Regions from separate parts of the Colwellia sp. BRX10-1 genome, predicted to be linked through region 2. Evidence: predicted binding sites of a transcription regulator. Region 2 holds the regulator's gene; each other region holds the start of a gene.
The links. The regulator FliA, encoded in region 2, starts transcription of late flagellar genes. The targets are predictions, from matches to a motif close to CTAAAGNTNNNNNNNNNNNNGCCGATA.

Region 1 (5,745 bases), on a different contig from region 2:
CTGTATCAACTGCATGAATTTCTTCTTCACTTTCTTTACCAATATCACGTATATCGTACATACGCGTTGCTTCAACAACCTTGTCTAAAACATCAAAATCAAAGTTTTCTTCTTCTGCTTCAATTTTAGATAATACCGCTTTAATGGTTGGGCGCTTTGATATTACACCACAATATTCCGGAATAGTTTTAGCAAAGTCTTCAGTACCAATTTTACGGGCGATATCAATAATATCTTGTTTATCATAAGCGACTAATGGACGGAGAATTAACGTATCAGTAACTCGGTCTATCACATTTAAATTAGTTAATGTTTGGCTAGATACTTGACCTAACGCTTCACCCGTAACTAAAGATTCTATATTCGCTCTTTTCGCTATTTTCGCAGCAGCACGCATCATCATACGTTTTAGAATAACGCCCATCTGACCGTTTTCAACATTTTCTAAAATTTCAGCAACAACCGGTTCAAAATCAACCGAAAAGAATTTTACTTTGTGTGATGCACCGAATTTATTCCATAAGTAGTAACTCACTTGTTTTACGCCAACTTCATGCGCAGCGCCACCCAAGTTAAAGAAACAGTAATGAGTACGAGCACCCTTTCTGATCATTTGAAAACTTGATACACCCGAATCAAAACCACCTGACATTAATGATAAAACATCTTCTTGGCTTGCTATTGGGAAACCACCTAGTCCTTGATGTCGTTCTGTGACAATAAATAAGTATTCATCTTTTATTTCTAATCGAATAGTTACATCAGGTTTTTTCAATTTAACTTTAGCGGATTCAACGTGCTCGTTTAAACCACCGCCAACATATTGTTCAACTTGTAAGGAATTGAAGTCGTGTGTTCCAATTCGTTTGGCTCTTACACAAAACGTTTTATTTTCAATTGTCTTTTCGTGTGCTGCTAATGTTTTTTCAAAAATGTTATGCACATCTGTATAGGTTGTTTGTTGAACTTCAAGAAAATGAGCGATGCCCGGCACGCATTTTAAGGTATCAATAAGTGCCAAACGATTTTTAGGACAGTTATTTTTAGTATTAACCTCTATATTATCCCAGTTTGCCTGAGTGGTAATTTGCTCATCAACACGTCGTAAAACATTTTTAATGCTGGATTCTAAAATTTTAGTAAAGCGCTTACGAACCGGGCGACTCTTTACAGCAATTTCAGATTGGAGTTTTACGATGAATTTCATGAACAAACGACCCTAAATATAAAACTAGACTAAAGGCCATAATCGGCCGACAAAAATAATGGCGCGAATTATACACGAAATTGAAATAAAGAGTAAGTTGAAATGAAGAGTAAGTTGAAAAATGTACGCTAAGCAATAAACGGGGGTTTATCACTTAACGCCATCACGATAGTTGAATTTATCGGCTTAATTTATTATTTAATAATAGAAACAGGTTCGGTTTCCTTTGCTTTACCTTGGTTAATTGAAATCTCAACACGACGGTTTCTTCTGCGGTTTAGCGCGTTAGTATTAGGCACTACCGGTCTTGTATCGGCATGACCAACAACCAATAAACGTGACTGGTCAAACTCAGGGACTTTAATTAATTCATGAGCAATAGCGACAGCTCGTTTACTTGATAAATCCCAATTTGAAGAAAATAACTCTGAACTAATACCGCGATCGTCTGTGTGTGCAGAAACCATAATTTCACCCGGAACCGTGTTGAGTAGCTCACCTATTTCTCTAATAATAGGGCGAAACTGTGGTTGTAAAAAAGCAGAACCCGAAGGAAAAGAACCATTTTCACGAATACGAATAATCACTTGTTGTCCGAGAGATTCAAGCTCTATGGCACCATCTTGAATTTGTTGTTCTAATTGATCAGCAATTTTTTTAACTAATTCATTTACTTGCTCTTGCGAAGCCTGCTCTAATTCGTCTTGAGCCTTTTGCATTGCCTGGGCTGACATTTCATCTGCAGTACTTTGTGATTGTCCACCACGTTCTGTACCTCGTTGTTCTTGTCGACCACCAGCAGACGTTTCATCACCTGCTTGAAACTCTAACATCTGTTGGGTCATTTCCATGGTTTGCTGTTGAATAACTTCTATAGGTGTTGGCTCAGGTTTACCTGGGCGAAATTCTTGCGCAATAATACTGGTGCCTTTAGGAATATCTTTTACTTCAATCTTATTTTGTACACCAAACGCAAACTTCATCGAACCTGCAATTTGTTTAAACTTTAAAACATCCATTTCAGAAAAAGATAACAGCAAAACGAAAAAGCACATCAATAGTGACATTAAGTCAGCAAAAGTACCCATCCAAGCGGGAAGCCCCGGAGGTGGACATTTACATTTTTCAGCCATAAATTACTCCCGTTACTCTTCTTCTGTGGTATTTACAGCACGTTTACCTTCAGCAAGATAGTTTTTAAGTAACCCTTCGATGACACGTGGATTTTGTCCGTCTTGAATACCCAGAATAGCGTCAAGAATAAGCTCCTGGTTCATTTTTTCTTCAGCAAGGCGAAGCCTGAGTTTTGACGCTATAGGAATGGCAATAACGTTAGCGAGGAATGCTCCATATAGGGTTGTTAGTAGTGCAACCGCCATAGCTGGACCAATAGATTTGGGGTCATCCATGTTTGATAACATCGCGACCAAACCAATTAAGGTGCCAATCATGCCCATCGCGGGTGCCACATCAGCAAGTGCCATCATCATACCTACGCCTGTTTCATGGCGTTCAGCAGTAAGCTCAATATCTTTTTTTAGTGTGCCACGTACTACATCTGCATCGTGGCCATCGACCAACATATCGACCCCTTTTTGCATAAAGCCGTTAGTTATCTCTGCTTCTTCTAAAGCCAAAAAACCCCCTTTACGAGCGGCGTCAGCCATTTCAACTGATTTTTCAATAAGGTCGTCAGGCTGTTCAATTTTAAACATAAAAGCCTTACCTATAATTTTCCCAATTCCAAAAAACTGACCAAGATTATAGTTAGATAAAACAACAAATATTGAACCACCAAAAACAATAATAACTGACTGAACGTCAATAAACATGCCGATATCACCAGACAACATCATTGCCATAATGAGTAAACCTATTGCGCCTACTACACCTAATATTGTTGCTATATCCACAAAAAAGTCTCCACAAAAAAATGATACGGATAGTCGTATTATTTGATAATACATTAAGGTATTACGATACGCGAATACTTATATTCTTATCCACACTCGTGATTTAACCATAACCATCCAAAGCGCGCAGTTAAAACTGCATATGAATGGCTTACGGCTCTATAAGTTTATTATCGCCCATATTGTCAATAACTTAAGTAATTAGTCGCTATTTTTAAGGTTAACTTTGCTGAACAAAATAATTGTTCAATATCTTTAACAACGTATAGTCCAGAGACAGTTAATACTGCCAACTAAATTCGCCATATTTAAGCTTACCCAATTTATATTTATCTAGTTATCGTTAACCGCAGCGCTTTAACGATAAATATAAGCGCCAATATAGTCGTAGAATGACCGACAATAGAAAGTATATGATAGTCATTAAGGGGCAAAAGCATTTGAAGTTTATTGATTAATTAAGGCGTTTGGTATAAATTTGCGCCTAGATATTTAATCACTGAACTCTCGATGATGGCTAAGAAAAAAATAGAAAACTTAAGCTTTGAAGAATCACTCTTAGAACTTGAAACTATTGTTCAGAATTTAGAACAAGGAGCATTGAGTTTAGAAGATTCAATGACCCTTTTTGAGCGCGGCTTAAATCTCAGCCAAGCCAGTCAAGAAAAGTTAAAAAATGCTGAACAAAAAATTCAAATTTTACTGACTAAAAATGGTAAAGCCCAACTTGAAGATTTTGAAAACGAAGTTGACTCAGAAAGTTTGGGTAGTAATTAGTGACCCAATTATACCAACTCGACTTTTATCAAACGCGCATTAATGAATACCTTGCCGACAAATTAGCCGCTTATGAAATAAATGATCAAAAATTGCTATCAGCAATGCAATACGGCTTATTAATTGGTGGTAAGCGTATGCGTCCTTATTTAAGTTATATTACCGGTGATGCACTGGGACTTGAATTATCTGACGTTGACGGTATTGCGGCAGCATTAGAATGTATCCATGCTTTTTCATTAATTCATGATGACTTACCTTCGATGGATGATGATGATTTACGTCGTGGGCAACCAACTTGTCATAAAGCGTTTGATGAAGCGACCGCTATTTTAGCAGGTGATAGTTTACAGACACTTGCCTTTGATATTTTAGTTAATCATAACTTTAGCGCCGCGGTTGAATCAAAACGTATTAGCTTAATCCGTCAATTAGTCAATGCTTCAGGTTACCAAGGCATGTGCGGTGGACAAGCACTTGATATTTCTGCGACCGATAAAGTGATCACTTTAGCTGAACTTGAAAAACTACATTCACTAAAAACAGGTGCGTTGTTAAAAGCTTCTGTGACCATGGTTACAGAGTTAAGTAACGATATTTCTGCCGATGAAAAGCACCAACTCGCCATTTATGCTGATCATATTGGTTTAGCCTATCAAGTGCGCGATGATATAATTGATATTATTTCTAGTGAAGAAGAACTAGGAAAACCAGCAGGTTCAGACGTTTCCTCTAATAAAAGTACCTACCCTGCGCTATTAGGTTTACAGGGCGCTCAGCAAAAAGCTGACAACTTATATCAACAAGCACTTCAAGCTTTAGCAACTTTACCCTACAATACAGATAACTTAGCTCAATTTGCGACGTTTATTATCAAACGCGCTCATTGATCTTGCTCTTGCAATTTAAAGAATAAACAAAATAAATATGACTATAAATCTTGCCGACTACCCTTTATTGGCCAATATAAATTCTCCTGACGATCTGCGCATGTTAAATAAAAGCCAGCTAATTCAGGCCAGTACAGAACTGCGTAGTTACTTATTAAGTTCTGTAAGTAAAAGTAGTGGCCATTTTGCTTCTGGTTTAGGCACAATAGAATTAACGGTCGCATTACATTATGTTTATAAAACGCCTTTTGATCACCTGATATGGGATGTTGGCCATCAAGCTTATCCACATAAAATTTTAACGGGTCGGCGCGATCAACTGCATACTATTCGTCAAAAAGATGGTTTGCACCCTTTTCCGTGGCGTGAAGAAAGTGAATATGATGTATTAAGTGTTGGCCATTCAAGCACGTCTATCTCTGCGGCACTAGGTATGGCTGTTGCTGCAGAACAAGAAGCAAAAAATCGTAAAGTTGTTGCTGTTATTGGTGACGGCGCAATGACAGCAGGTATGGCTTTTGAAGCGTTAAATCATGCTGGTGATATTAAAAGCGATATGCTGGTTATTTTAAATGACAATGAAATGTCAATTTCAGAAAATGTTGGTGCATTGAATAATCACTTTGCTCGATTGTTATCTGGCAGTATATATACAGGAATACGCGAGGGTGGTAAGCGCATACTAAAGGGTATTCCACCTATTAAAGAATTAGCAAGTCGTGCAGAAGAACATTTAAAAGGCATGGTTGTACCCAGTACCTTTTTTGAAGAGTTAGGCTTTAATTACATTGGCCCTATCGACGGTCATGATGTCAATGGTTTGGTTGATACCATTACTAATATGCGTAACTTAAAAGGGCCTCAAATCCTTCATATTGCCACGAAAAAAGGCAAAGGTTATCACGCAGCAGAGCAAGACCCGATAAAATATCATGCTGTCCCTAAATTTGATCCCGCA
Region 2 (5,745 bases):
CGCGTACCTGAAGGCGTTGAATTAATGGCTGCGGTTGACAACAACGTCGAAATTAAGGCAACACAACCCGCAATGCAAAATTCTCCTGAAATCAACTCAACAGCGCAAGCAACAAACAGTTTTGACCGTTCGATTGACAATGATGTGGTCAATATTAGACAAAATAATCCTTTGACCAGTCCTAGTGTTTCGCACAACTCGGCAGCAGAAGATAGCCGCTTACCCTCAGACAGTTTAGCGGCTTTATTAAGCCGTCAAGTTCAGCAAGCACCTGCAAATATTGGTCAAGGTATTAATCAAGCTCAGCATGATAAAATCGTCCAGGCAGCCGCTAAGCTAAATAATCCAAATAACTCAGCGCAAGTTTCAACGCCAACACCGTCAAGCAATATTGAGCAGCAATTTAAAAGCTTCACCGACCGTTTAGAGCAAAATAGCCAAGAACAAGGTGATGAACAATCAAGCGACTCATATCAACAGCCGGTGATGAACCAAGCACAGTCTTTAGTAAGCGATGGGTTACCGCCACAAAATGTAAATAACGCCGACTTAGAGAAAATGAAACACGAAATGTCTTCTATTCGTGAATTACTAGAACATCAAATTTCGGGGTTAATGTGGCAGGATATGGCGCAAAAAGATCCCGCTCGTGCGATGTTGGTTAATCGACTAATGTCTTTGGGTATGAGCGAACAAGTTTCAGATCAAATTGCAGGTTATATTCCAGCACAAAAAAATGACCAAGATACTTGGTTATTAGCGAAAAAATTTATCAGCCAACAAATTAACACCACTAATAATGACATTATTCATCGTGGTGGCGTGGTTTCATTAGTGGGACCTACCGGCGTAGGTAAAACAACTACCGTAGCTAAACTCGCGGCGCGGTTTGCTCAGATTCATGGCGCAGACCAAGTGGTGATGATCTCAACAGATAACTACCGTATTGCTGGATTTGAACAATTAGCCACTTACGGCCGAATTATTGGTTGTGATGTAAAGCTTGCAGGTGATGCAAAAACCTTAGATACATTGTTGCAACAGTTCTCCAAAAAGAAACTAATACTTATTGATACTGCAGGTATGGGGCAACGTGATATGCGTTTAGCTAAACACCTAACTACTTTAGTTTCTAATGCAAGGGTAAGAATTCGCAACTATTTAGTGTTAGCTGCTAATACTCAACAACGAGTTATGCAAGAAAATGTTGACCGCTTTAAAAAAGTACCTTTAGCTGGCTGTATTTATACTAAACTTGATGAAAGCCTTAGCATAGGAGAAATAATTTCCACTTCGATTCAAAACGGTTTAGCGATAGGCTACTTAACGGATGGACAAAGAGTTCCTGAAGATATTAAAGTTGCAAATGCTGAAAAACTCGTTACGCTAGCAGATAAAATGAGCGCGAAAAATCAAATTAATAATCCAATAAATTGGCGAACAGCACCGATGAGTGCCAATACAGCTGTATTTCCATAACGTGTTCTAAATATGTGAATTTTAACCCTATAAAAATATGCAGATTAAATGATTATAGGGTTATACTAAATTAATTGATGGCTATTCGTAAGAAAGTAGAGAAAGACGATAAATGAATGATCAAGCAAGTGGCTTAAGAAAAATGCAAAATTCAGCTCCGGTAAAAGTCATTGCTGTCTCTGGCGGTAAAGGCGGAGTAGGTAAAACTAACGTTTCGCTTAATACCGCTATTGCACTTGGACAATTAGGACAACGAGTTTTAGTTTTAGATGCCGATTTAGGCTTGGCTAATGTCGATGTTATGCTAGGTTTGCGGGTAAAACGTAACTTATCACATGTGCTTTCTGGCGAGTGTGAATTAGACGATATAATTATTGAAGGTCCCGCTGGTATTAATATCATTCCTGCTACGTCAGGTTCACAATCTATGGTCGATTTAACGCCTGCTGAACATGCGGGTTTAATTCGCGCTTTTAGTGATATGAACACAAAATTTGATGTGCTTATTGTTGACACTGCAGCCGGTATTTCCGACATGGTACTAAGCTTTTGCCGTGCCTCACAAGATGTGATGTTAGTGGTCTGTGATGAACCTACATCTATTACTGATTGCTACGCCTTAATGAAATTATTAAGTCGAGATCATGGCGTATTTAAATTTAAAGTTGTTGCCAACATGGTGAGAACGCCAAGAGAAGGACAACAACTCTTTGGTAAGCTTTCTAAAGTTACCGATCGATTTTTAGATGTTGCGCTTGAACTCGTTGCTGTCATTCCATTTGACGAAAATATAAGAAATTCCGTTAGAAAACAAAAAGCAATTGTTGAAGCTTATCCACAATCGCCTGCAGCGGTTGCTTTTAAATCTTTAGCAGGTAATTTAATTAAATGGCCGGTGCCTAAACAAGCGTCAGGTCATTTAGAGTTTTTTATTGAACAATTGTTAGAACATTAATAACAATAGTAATCAGATATGAGTACTTTGTTGAAAGTTCTATATCTTTCCTATAATTTAGCGAGTGAGCGATAGTGGTAAAACCAAATGCTTACAGTATTCAAACTGATAAATCTGCTATAATTTCGCAGCATACAGTTTTAGTGAAAAGAATCGCTTATCACCTATTAGCAAGGTTACCTGCGAGCGTGCAGGTTGATGACCTTATTCAGTCAGGCATGATAGGCCTGCTTGAAGCGTCTAATAATTTTGATCACGGCAAAGGTGCAAGTTTTGAAACCTTTGCTGGTATTCGTATCCGTGGTGCTATGCTTGATGAAATACGCCGTGGTGACTGGACTCCCCGCTCTGTTCATAAAAATAGCCGCATGGTCAGTGAAGCGATAAAATTGCTTGAAGCAAGTTTAGGTCGTGATGTAACTGATATTGAAGTTGCTGAAAAACTTGATATTTCGTTAAATGACTACCATCATATTCTAAGTGAGGTAAGTACCGGTAAAATAATTGGTATTGAAGACTTAAGTACGGGGGCAGATGCTATATCGAATATGGAAGATGTGAATAATAACGATCCCTATGATAATTTTGAAAAAATAGTTTTTAAAAAATCGTTAACAGCATGCATTTCCACTTTACCCGAACGCGAAGCTCTAGTACTGTCACTATATTACGACGAAGAATTAAATCTTCGAGAGATTGGTCAAGTGCTTGATGTAAGTGAGTCGCGTGTTAGCCAAATTCACAGTCAAGCGATGCATAGGTTAAAAGGACGTATGCAATCTTGGCAAAGTTGAGTAGAATATACATATAATCACAATTTTAAAATGTTCTCACCGGAGGGTGCCTTGGATAAAAATATGAAAGTTCTTGTTGTTGATGATTTTTCAACGATGAGACGTATCGTCAAAAACTTGTTACGAGATTTAGGTTTCACTAACATTTCAGAAGCAGATGACGGTAGCACTGCTTTACCGATGTTAAAAGAAGGCTCTTTTGACTTTGTTGTAACTGATTGGAATATGCCAGGTATGCAAGGTATTGATTTGCTCAAAGCCATCCGTGCCGATGCAAAGTTATCACATATCCCAGTATTGCTGATTACTGCTGAAGCAAAGAAAGAACAAATTGTGATGGCGGCTCAAGCGGGTGTTAATGGCTATATTGTAAAACCATTTACCGCAGCGACGTTAAACGCCAAGTTAGATAAAATATTTCAACGCTTAGGTTAATTCCTTAATTAGATAGATAATTAATTAATCTAAACGTGAGGTTTTTGCATGAGTGCGAATACAAATGTGCATGTTTCTTTGGAAGAAGCAAAGCTACTGGTCGAATATTTAGAAAGTGGTCAACAAGACAAGGCAGATGAATTAATTGCTGAAATTCAAAATCCAATTAATTCTGAATTGTTTGCTGAAATAGGCAAGCTGACTCGCCAACTACATGACTCATTAAATAATTTTCAATTAGATTCCAGGTTAAATGATTTAGCGACAGCAGATATCCCCGATGCTCAAGAACGTCTAAACTACGTTATAACGCGAACGGAAGAAGCCGCTAATAAAACCATGGATGCTGTTGAATCTATTTTTCCCGTTGTGGATACGATACAAAAGCAAATAAAGGCTGTTAATCCGTTATGGCAAAAATTAATGCATAACAAATTGGAATTAACTGAATTTAAAAGTTTATGTGTTGATATAGATTTATTATTAAAAACGACAGATAGAGAATCAGTGCGTATGCATGATTTAATGACTGATGTTTTGATGGCGCAAGATTTTCAAGATTTAACCGGACAAGTTATTCGTAAAGTTATTGATCTAGTTCGTGAAGTAGAGGATAGCTTGATTGGTATGCTAACCGCTTTTGGTATTACGACAGATAGTAATGCAGAGCGAAGTAAACCTAAAGTAGGTGATAACTTAGTTGAAGGCCCGATCGTTAATGCAGCACAACGTGATGATGTTGTCGCTGACCAAGATGATGTTGATGACCTTTTATCAAGTTTAGGATTTTAATAGGAGTTGCTGGATGTCATTTGAGCAAGATGAAGAGATTCTTCAGGATTTTTTAATAGAAGCTGGAGAAATACTTGAAACGCTTTCGGAACAACTCGTAGAACTTGAAAACGACCCCGATAATGCCGAATTATTAAATGCTATTTTTAGAGGTTTTCACACCGTTAAAGGTGGGGCCGGATTTTTAGCATTACATAATTTAGTTGACGTATGTCATGGCGCGGAAAATATTTTCGATCTGTTACGTACCAACCAACGTAGTGTTAGTGCAAGCCTAATGGATGTTATTTTACAAGCGCTTGATGTTGTAAATGAAATGTTTGTACAAGTTCAAAACGGCGAGAAACTTGATAAAGCTGATGCTCAATTACTTGCAGAATTGCATCGTTTAAGCCAACCAGAAGGCAAAGAGCAAGCGCCTGCGCCAGTCGTTGTTGAAGCAGTAGCTACTCATGAAAGCGAAAGTTCTTCTAGCGATGAAATGTCAGAAGATGAATTTGAACGACTTCTCGACGAACTCCATGGTGGTGGCTCAGCTTCTACGCCAGCCCCAGCACCTGAAGCAACAGCAACGTCTTCAGACAGCAATGATATTTCAGATGACGAATTTGAATCCTTACTCGATGAACTTCACGGTCAAGGTGCTTTTTCGCCTGAAGTCGCTGCTAATAATTCAAGTAAACCATCTTCATCGAATAACAGTTCATCAGACGAAATAAGTGACGATGACTTTGAAGCTTTATTAGACGAATTACATGGTCAAGGTCAAGCGCCGAAATTATCTGTTACTCCAGCACCTAGCGCACCAACACCAGCACCAGCACCAACACCTGTTGCTCAAACACCAGCCGCGAAGCCAGCACCTGTAGCTCCTGCAGCTAAACCTGTCGCTAAAGCGCCAGTGCCAGAAAAAGCACCCGCTAAAGCAATGCAGGGTGAAACAACTGTTAGGGTTGACACTAAACGTCTTGATCAAATTATGAATATGGTTGGTGAGCTTGTCTTAGTGAGAAATCGCTTAACAAGTTTGGGCTTAACCAAAGAGGATGAAGATTTAACGAAAGCTGTTTCTAACCTTGATGCGGTAACGACTGATTTGCAAGGTGCGGTAATGAAAACCCGTATGCAGCCAATCAAGAAAGTCTTTGGACGATTTCCTCGAGTTGTTCGAGATTTAGCGCGCAGTTTAGACAAAGAAATTAAATTAGTGCTAAAAGGTGAAGAAACCGATCTAGATAAAAACCTTGTTGAGGCACTCGCAGATCCATTAGTGCATTTAGTGAGAAACTC
Region 3 (5,745 bases), on a different contig from region 2:
AGCGTATGGGCATCAATAAAAGACGCTTCACCCGAAATCAGTTCAACGCGGTTACGATCATAAAAGCCACTGCGTAACTGTACTTGTTTACGAATAACCGAAGAGGCATGTTTAAGAATAGCTGGGAACGTTAAGTGTTTTGCTTTTTCATGGCCTCTAAAAAGTGGGCTCGCGTTATACTCAATGAGTCGGCTAACACTTTGACGTAAAGCTTTTGAAGGAATAGTTCCCCAATGCGTACAACCACCGCCAACGTCTTTATATCGTTCAACAATAGCAACACGTTTTTCTTTTTTAGATAGCTCCATAGCGGTACCTTCGCCACCTGGTCCGGTACCTATAATTATTGCATCGTAATCGTAATCGTTATTTGTTTTCTTCTTCGTTTTAGCTTTATTTTGAGTTGCCAAAATCTTGCCTTAAATTCCTACTAAGATAAAAAAATTTTAGCAGGAATTTAGACATCTGACCATGTAAAAGCTTATTAATCTAAAGGGTTTATGCCAGTTGGGTTAATAAGCGTTGAAAATGTTGTTGTTGGTCTGCCAAGTGCTGCTTAAATTCTTGGTATTGCGCTGCTAATTCAGAGCTCTCAACGTCGGCGATTAATTTATCGCGCCTACTGGCAAGTAATTTTTTACGCACATCATAGTAGTCATTAATTCTACTAATGAGTAAATCATATTCTTGCTGTAGTTTTTCTCGCATTTGCTCCGCATTTGGATGAGAGAGTAACTTCTTCTGGCTACGTTTAAATACCATAGCTAAGCGCGCTTTTTCAATTTTGTCATCCGGGTAAGTCCGTAGTTTTGAGGTAAGCTTCAAAAACTCACAACCCTTAATCAACCATTTAGTTGGATCAAACTGCCACCAACGAATGCCGTTACGATAATCATTTTCAAAAATATGATGATAGTTATGATAGCCCTCACCAAAAGTTAAAAAAGCAAGAAAGCCATTATCTCGTGCAGTATTTCTTTCTGTGTAAGTTTGTTTACCCCAGATATGTGCCAAAGAATTAATGAAAAAAGTAGTGTGATGGCTTAACACTAAACGCAAGAAACCGACTAAAAGTAAACTACTAATAATATCGCCGTGCCATAAACCAAATAAAATAGGTACACCAAAGTTCATTAATATTGTCAGCAACAAATAATTTCTGTGCTGCCACATTACAATAGCGTCTTTTTGTAAATCACGGGTATTGTCGTAATTAGCATATCGATGCGCTTGATACTCACGAAGCATCCAACCGATATGTGAATACCAAAAGCCTTTTTTAGCTGAATAGGGGTCTTTGTCATTATTATCGACATGCTTATGATGAACTCTATGATCAGAAGCCCAATGTAATATACTATTTTGTAAGGCAAATGCACCACCTAGTGCAAAAATGAAACGCAGCGAAGCATGTGCTTGATAGGTTTTGTGCGACCATAATCGGTGATAGCCAGCAGTAATAGACATACCACAATAAATAAAGCAGCATAGTGCTACTACAAGTTCAGTGGTATCAAAACCGTGTGTTATTGCTCGATACGGGACGCCAATTGCGGCAACTAAAAAGGTAATTAAAAACACACTAAAATTTAGCCAAACGATTTTAGGTTTATTCATGTAATAAGAATTCCATCAGTAAAAAAACGAACACTAAGTAAATAATTTCAGTGTACACGTGTACTCTATTTTAACTTTGATCACTTTTCAGTCAAGGTAATTTTTATTAAACTTTTTATCTTCAATCAATAATACTGGATTTAAATGTAGATGTTAGTGATCAAGTTTCTAGTAAATAGATGAAAATTCAGTATGATATAAACAGGCTAAAGTATAGGTTAATTAAGTAATGAGCGGGATTCGGGCACAGCAAAAAGAAAAAACACGTCGACAAATAATTGATGCTGCTCTTGGGCAGTTAAGTAGTGAACGTAGCTTTTCGAGTTTGAGCTTACGGGAAGTCGCTAAAGAGGCTGGCTTAGCACCAACATCATTTTATCGACATTTTTCTGATATGAACGAACTAGGTTTGACGCTGGTCGATGAAGCGGGTTTAACTTTGCGTCAATTAATGCGACAAGCTCGCCAACGAATTGAAAAAGGTGGTTCTGTCATTCAAATATCTGTCGTTACCTTTATGGAGTTTATTGAAAGTAACGGTAATATATTTCGCTTATTATTACGAGAGCGTTCTGGAACGTCAGCTGCTTTTCGAGCGGCGGTAAATCGAGAAGTGCGTTATTTCACCTTAGAACTATGTGATTATTTACAGCAAGCAAATAAATTGAATGCGGATGTGGCTTTTTTACAAGCCGATGCAGCGGTGACTATCGTATTTAGTGCTGGCTCTGATGCATTAGATGTTGATAAAGAGGATCGTCAACAAATTTCAATGCGTACCATTCAGCAGCTGCGCTTTATAGCACGGGGAGCTGCTGAATTTAGCAATAGGGGAGTAAAAAAGTAAAAACGTTACTTTTTACGTGAAAGTATCACACCTGTTTCAACATGGTGGGTATATGGAAACTGATCAAATAACGCAAATTTTTCAATATTGTGTGTCTTTATTAGTTCAACTAAGTTTTCTTTTAATGTCTCAGGATTACATGAGATATAAACAATACGTTCAAATCGGCTGACTAACTCAACGCTGTCAGGGTCAAGGCCAGCTCTTGGTGGATCAACTAATACTGTATCGTAATTATAGCTTTTAAGATCGAAACCTTCTAGACGACGAAATACTCGCTCACCATTCATCGCTTGACTAAAATCTTCGCTAGACATTCTTATTATATCAACATTGGTTAACTGGTTTGCGGTGATATTATTTTGTGCTGATTTTACTGATGTTTTCGATATTTCAGTACCTAATACTCGATCAAAGTTTTCAGCGAGTGCGATACTAAAGTTACCATTACCACAATAGAGTTCGATTAAGTCACCACCGATATTTTGTGTGCCTTGCTTTGCCCAAAGTAGCATTTGCTCATTAACGTGCCCGTTAGGCTGTGTAAAACTATTTTCTACTTGCTCGTAGATATAAGTTTTATCGCCAACAGTTAACTTCTCAGTGACATAATCTTTATCAAGGATAAATTTTTGTTTTTTAGCACGGCCAATAATATCAACAGGGGCTATTGCTGAAAGGGTTGTTTTTAGTGTTGCCGCTTCAGTTAGCCATTCTTCATCTAATTGTCTGTGATATAACAAGCTTATTAAAAGCTCGCCACTGAGCGTTGATAAAAAATCGACTTGAAATAATCGATGACGAAGTGACGGTTTATCTTTAATTTCGTCAAGCAAGGCTTTCATAGCTTGATTAATGAGTTTACTGGCAACCGGGAAAGTGTCGACGCGATACTTTTCTTTCGTTTCACTATTAAACATAATATAAAATAAGTCATCATTGTCATGCCAAACTCTAAATTCTGCTCGTAATCTATAGTTTAAAGGCTCTGATCGAAAAACATCAAAATTTGGTAAGTCAAAATCACTAAACAATTTAGCGATATCATCCTGTTTGTTATCAAGTTGTTTATCATAAAATTGTGGTGCAATGTGACTAAACATATATAAGCCTTAAACGTAGAAAGAATTAAACAATATTATACCCAACTCTAGTGAGTATTAAAGAGGCGCTGAGTTTAGCGATTGTGATTACTTTGTCTAGTCATTTGTCTATAATTTTCTTACAAGGGATTGACTTCTTGCTAAAGTTTTACGAAAAAATGCCGATATAATAGCCATATTAAATTTAAGGATCTTTAGATCTTTGATTGTGTTTAATTAAAATTTAATTAGATACTGGAGAGTAACAATGAATAAAATTGATAATCAGACAAGGTTGCCGAATTATTTAGGGCAAAGTCGTAAAAGTGAACCAGCAAATAATGAAGTCGTTAAACGAGAAATGCCAGCAGAGTCAGTTAATACACTGGCATTAAACCATCGTGCTGCCATTACGATGAAAATTATATCTCAATCAATTTCTAGTCAGATTTCAGCAAATTTTCAAAAGATTACCGATGCACCACAAGCAACTAATGTAGTGATGAGTGATCTCAGTAAAACAGCGTTAACTGAAAGCGAGCCATCAACTAGCCTTTTTGATTTCGAAGCAGTGGCTCGTAATGTTATGGACTTTGTTAGCGCGAGTATCTTAGCTGCCCAAGCAAATGGAGCGAGTGAGGATAAGTTGAAAGAGATGTTTGAGCAGGGGCGTGCTGGGGCGAATTTAGGTATTGATCAAGCAAAAGGCGATTTAAAAGATCTCGCCATGCTTGACGATGACTTAAACCAAGGTATAGAAAAAAGTCGTACGCTTATTAACAAGGGAATTGATGACCTCCATGAACAAATGTTTCCTTCAGCCAATAAATCAAATGAGAAGGTATCAGAGTTAACGCCAATTATCAGTTCTACAGCAATTGATAGCGAATTATACACAAGCAATTCAAAAAGTAGCGAGCTGAGTATTACTACTACTGACGGTGATGTAGTTTCAATATCATTTAGCGAATTACAAGAATATGCCAGTAAAGAAGCTTACCAGTATCAAGAGAGTAGCCAAGGGGGATCGACAAATTATAGTAGTACCAGTAGTCAGTATCATGAAATCAACTTTTCTTATAGCGTAGAGGGTGAACTTGATGATGATGAAAAAGCAGCAATCGAAGCATTAATTAAAGACGTAAATTCATTACAAAAAGATTTCTTTAATGGCGATGTTAATAAAGCTTTTGAAAAAGCAGTTGAACTTGGCTTCGATAATAAACAGATAACTAGTTTTAGTATGGATTTGCAACAAACAAAAACCAGTTATGTTAGCCAAGCGTATACAGCAGTGGCAGAGTTGGATGATAAATTAGCGCCTAGTGTCGGAAAAGACCTGAGGCCTTTAATTGACTTCTTAGATCAGTTTAACCAACTGCAAGAACAAGCAGATAAAATATTGTCTAAGAATGATGATGCTTTTGGTCAGTTACTTGATGCAGTCTTTAAAGCTGAGTTTGGTGACGATAAAGTCGCTAAAGAAAAGTTCGATAAAGTAATAGATACGGTTAAGTCTGACAACATTAAGCTTTAATAGATAAAATAAACCCACGCTAACGTGGGTTTATTTAGGATAACTTACCAAGAAGAACGGTTATTCTTCTTCGAGATTTTTTTCTGGACGTTCCTTAGCTTCACGAACTTTCAAAGTACGCTGCTGAAATTCAGTATCATTAAGCGATGAAACAGCCGCATCAGCCGCATCAGCTGACATTTCAACAAAACCAAAACCACGACGCTTTCCAGTATGTTTATCTTTCATTAAACGAACAGAATGAACTTGACCATGTTCAGAGAATAACTCTCTGATCGATGATTCATTTGCTCGGTAAGGTAGATTCCCTACATATAACGTTTTTATTTCTTCATCAGCACTTTCTGCAGTAGTTGATGAACCTATAAGTGGCGCAATAAAAGTACTTACTAAAACTAATATCGCAGTAATTTCTGGTGAGCTGCCAATAACAGTTGATAAAATGTAAGCAATAACAGCAAATACTACTGCGACTATAAATGTTAACCCTTGAGGAGACTTCATATATGAATACCTAATTATTATTTTAAATTCTAAATTAAAAAACTAAATTGCAATGTACCTGCTACCCAGCCTTGAATATTGTACAAAGTACAAAGTTGTAAAAAAGATAAGTGTAATTTATATGCAAATAACACCTTACTTATATTAAGCAAAAAATA

Region 1: a site for FliA is predicted at 3,292-3,318, ahead of pomA (flagellar motor protein PomA). Genes of this name have one in related genera too.
Region 3: a site for FliA is predicted at 3,708-3,734, ahead of H4J75_RS02495 (DUF5610 domain-containing protein). Genes of this name have one in related genera too.

Annotation. Positions count from the first base shown of each region.
Region 1 is NZ_JACGWC010000029.1:29,229-34,973, reverse strand. It holds gene thiI (tRNA uracil 4-sulfurtransferase ThiI) at 1-1,207, opposite strand, end outside; gene H4J75_RS17235 (flagellar motor protein MotB) at 1,402-2,340, opposite strand; gene pomA (flagellar motor protein PomA) at 2,353-3,120, opposite strand; gene H4J75_RS17225 (exodeoxyribonuclease VII small subunit) at 3,634-3,897, shown strand; gene ispA ((2E,6E)-farnesyl diphosphate synthase) at 3,897-4,787, shown strand; gene dxs (1-deoxy-D-xylulose-5-phosphate synthase) at 4,825-5,745, shown strand, end outside.
Region 2 is NZ_JACGWC010000001.1:95,972-101,716, reverse strand. It holds gene flhF (flagellar biosynthesis protein FlhF) at 1-1,479, shown strand, start outside; gene H4J75_RS00445 (MinD/ParA family protein) at 1,592-2,434, shown strand; gene H4J75_RS00440 (RNA polymerase sigma factor FliA) at 2,509-3,228, shown strand; gene cheY (chemotaxis response regulator CheY) at 3,280-3,663, shown strand; gene H4J75_RS00430 (protein phosphatase CheZ) at 3,712-4,455, shown strand; gene H4J75_RS00425 (chemotaxis protein CheA) at 4,469-5,745, shown strand, end outside.
Region 3 is NZ_JACGWC010000002.1:326-6,070, reverse strand. It holds gene sthA (Si-specific NAD(P)(+) transhydrogenase) at 1-410, opposite strand, end outside; gene H4J75_RS02510 (fatty acid desaturase) at 499-1,617, opposite strand; gene fabR (HTH-type transcriptional repressor FabR) at 1,847-2,464, shown strand; gene trmA (tRNA (uridine(54)-C5)-methyltransferase TrmA) at 2,470-3,567, opposite strand; gene H4J75_RS02495 (DUF5610 domain-containing protein) at 3,815-5,083, shown strand; gene H4J75_RS02490 (RNA-binding protein) at 5,144-5,587, opposite strand.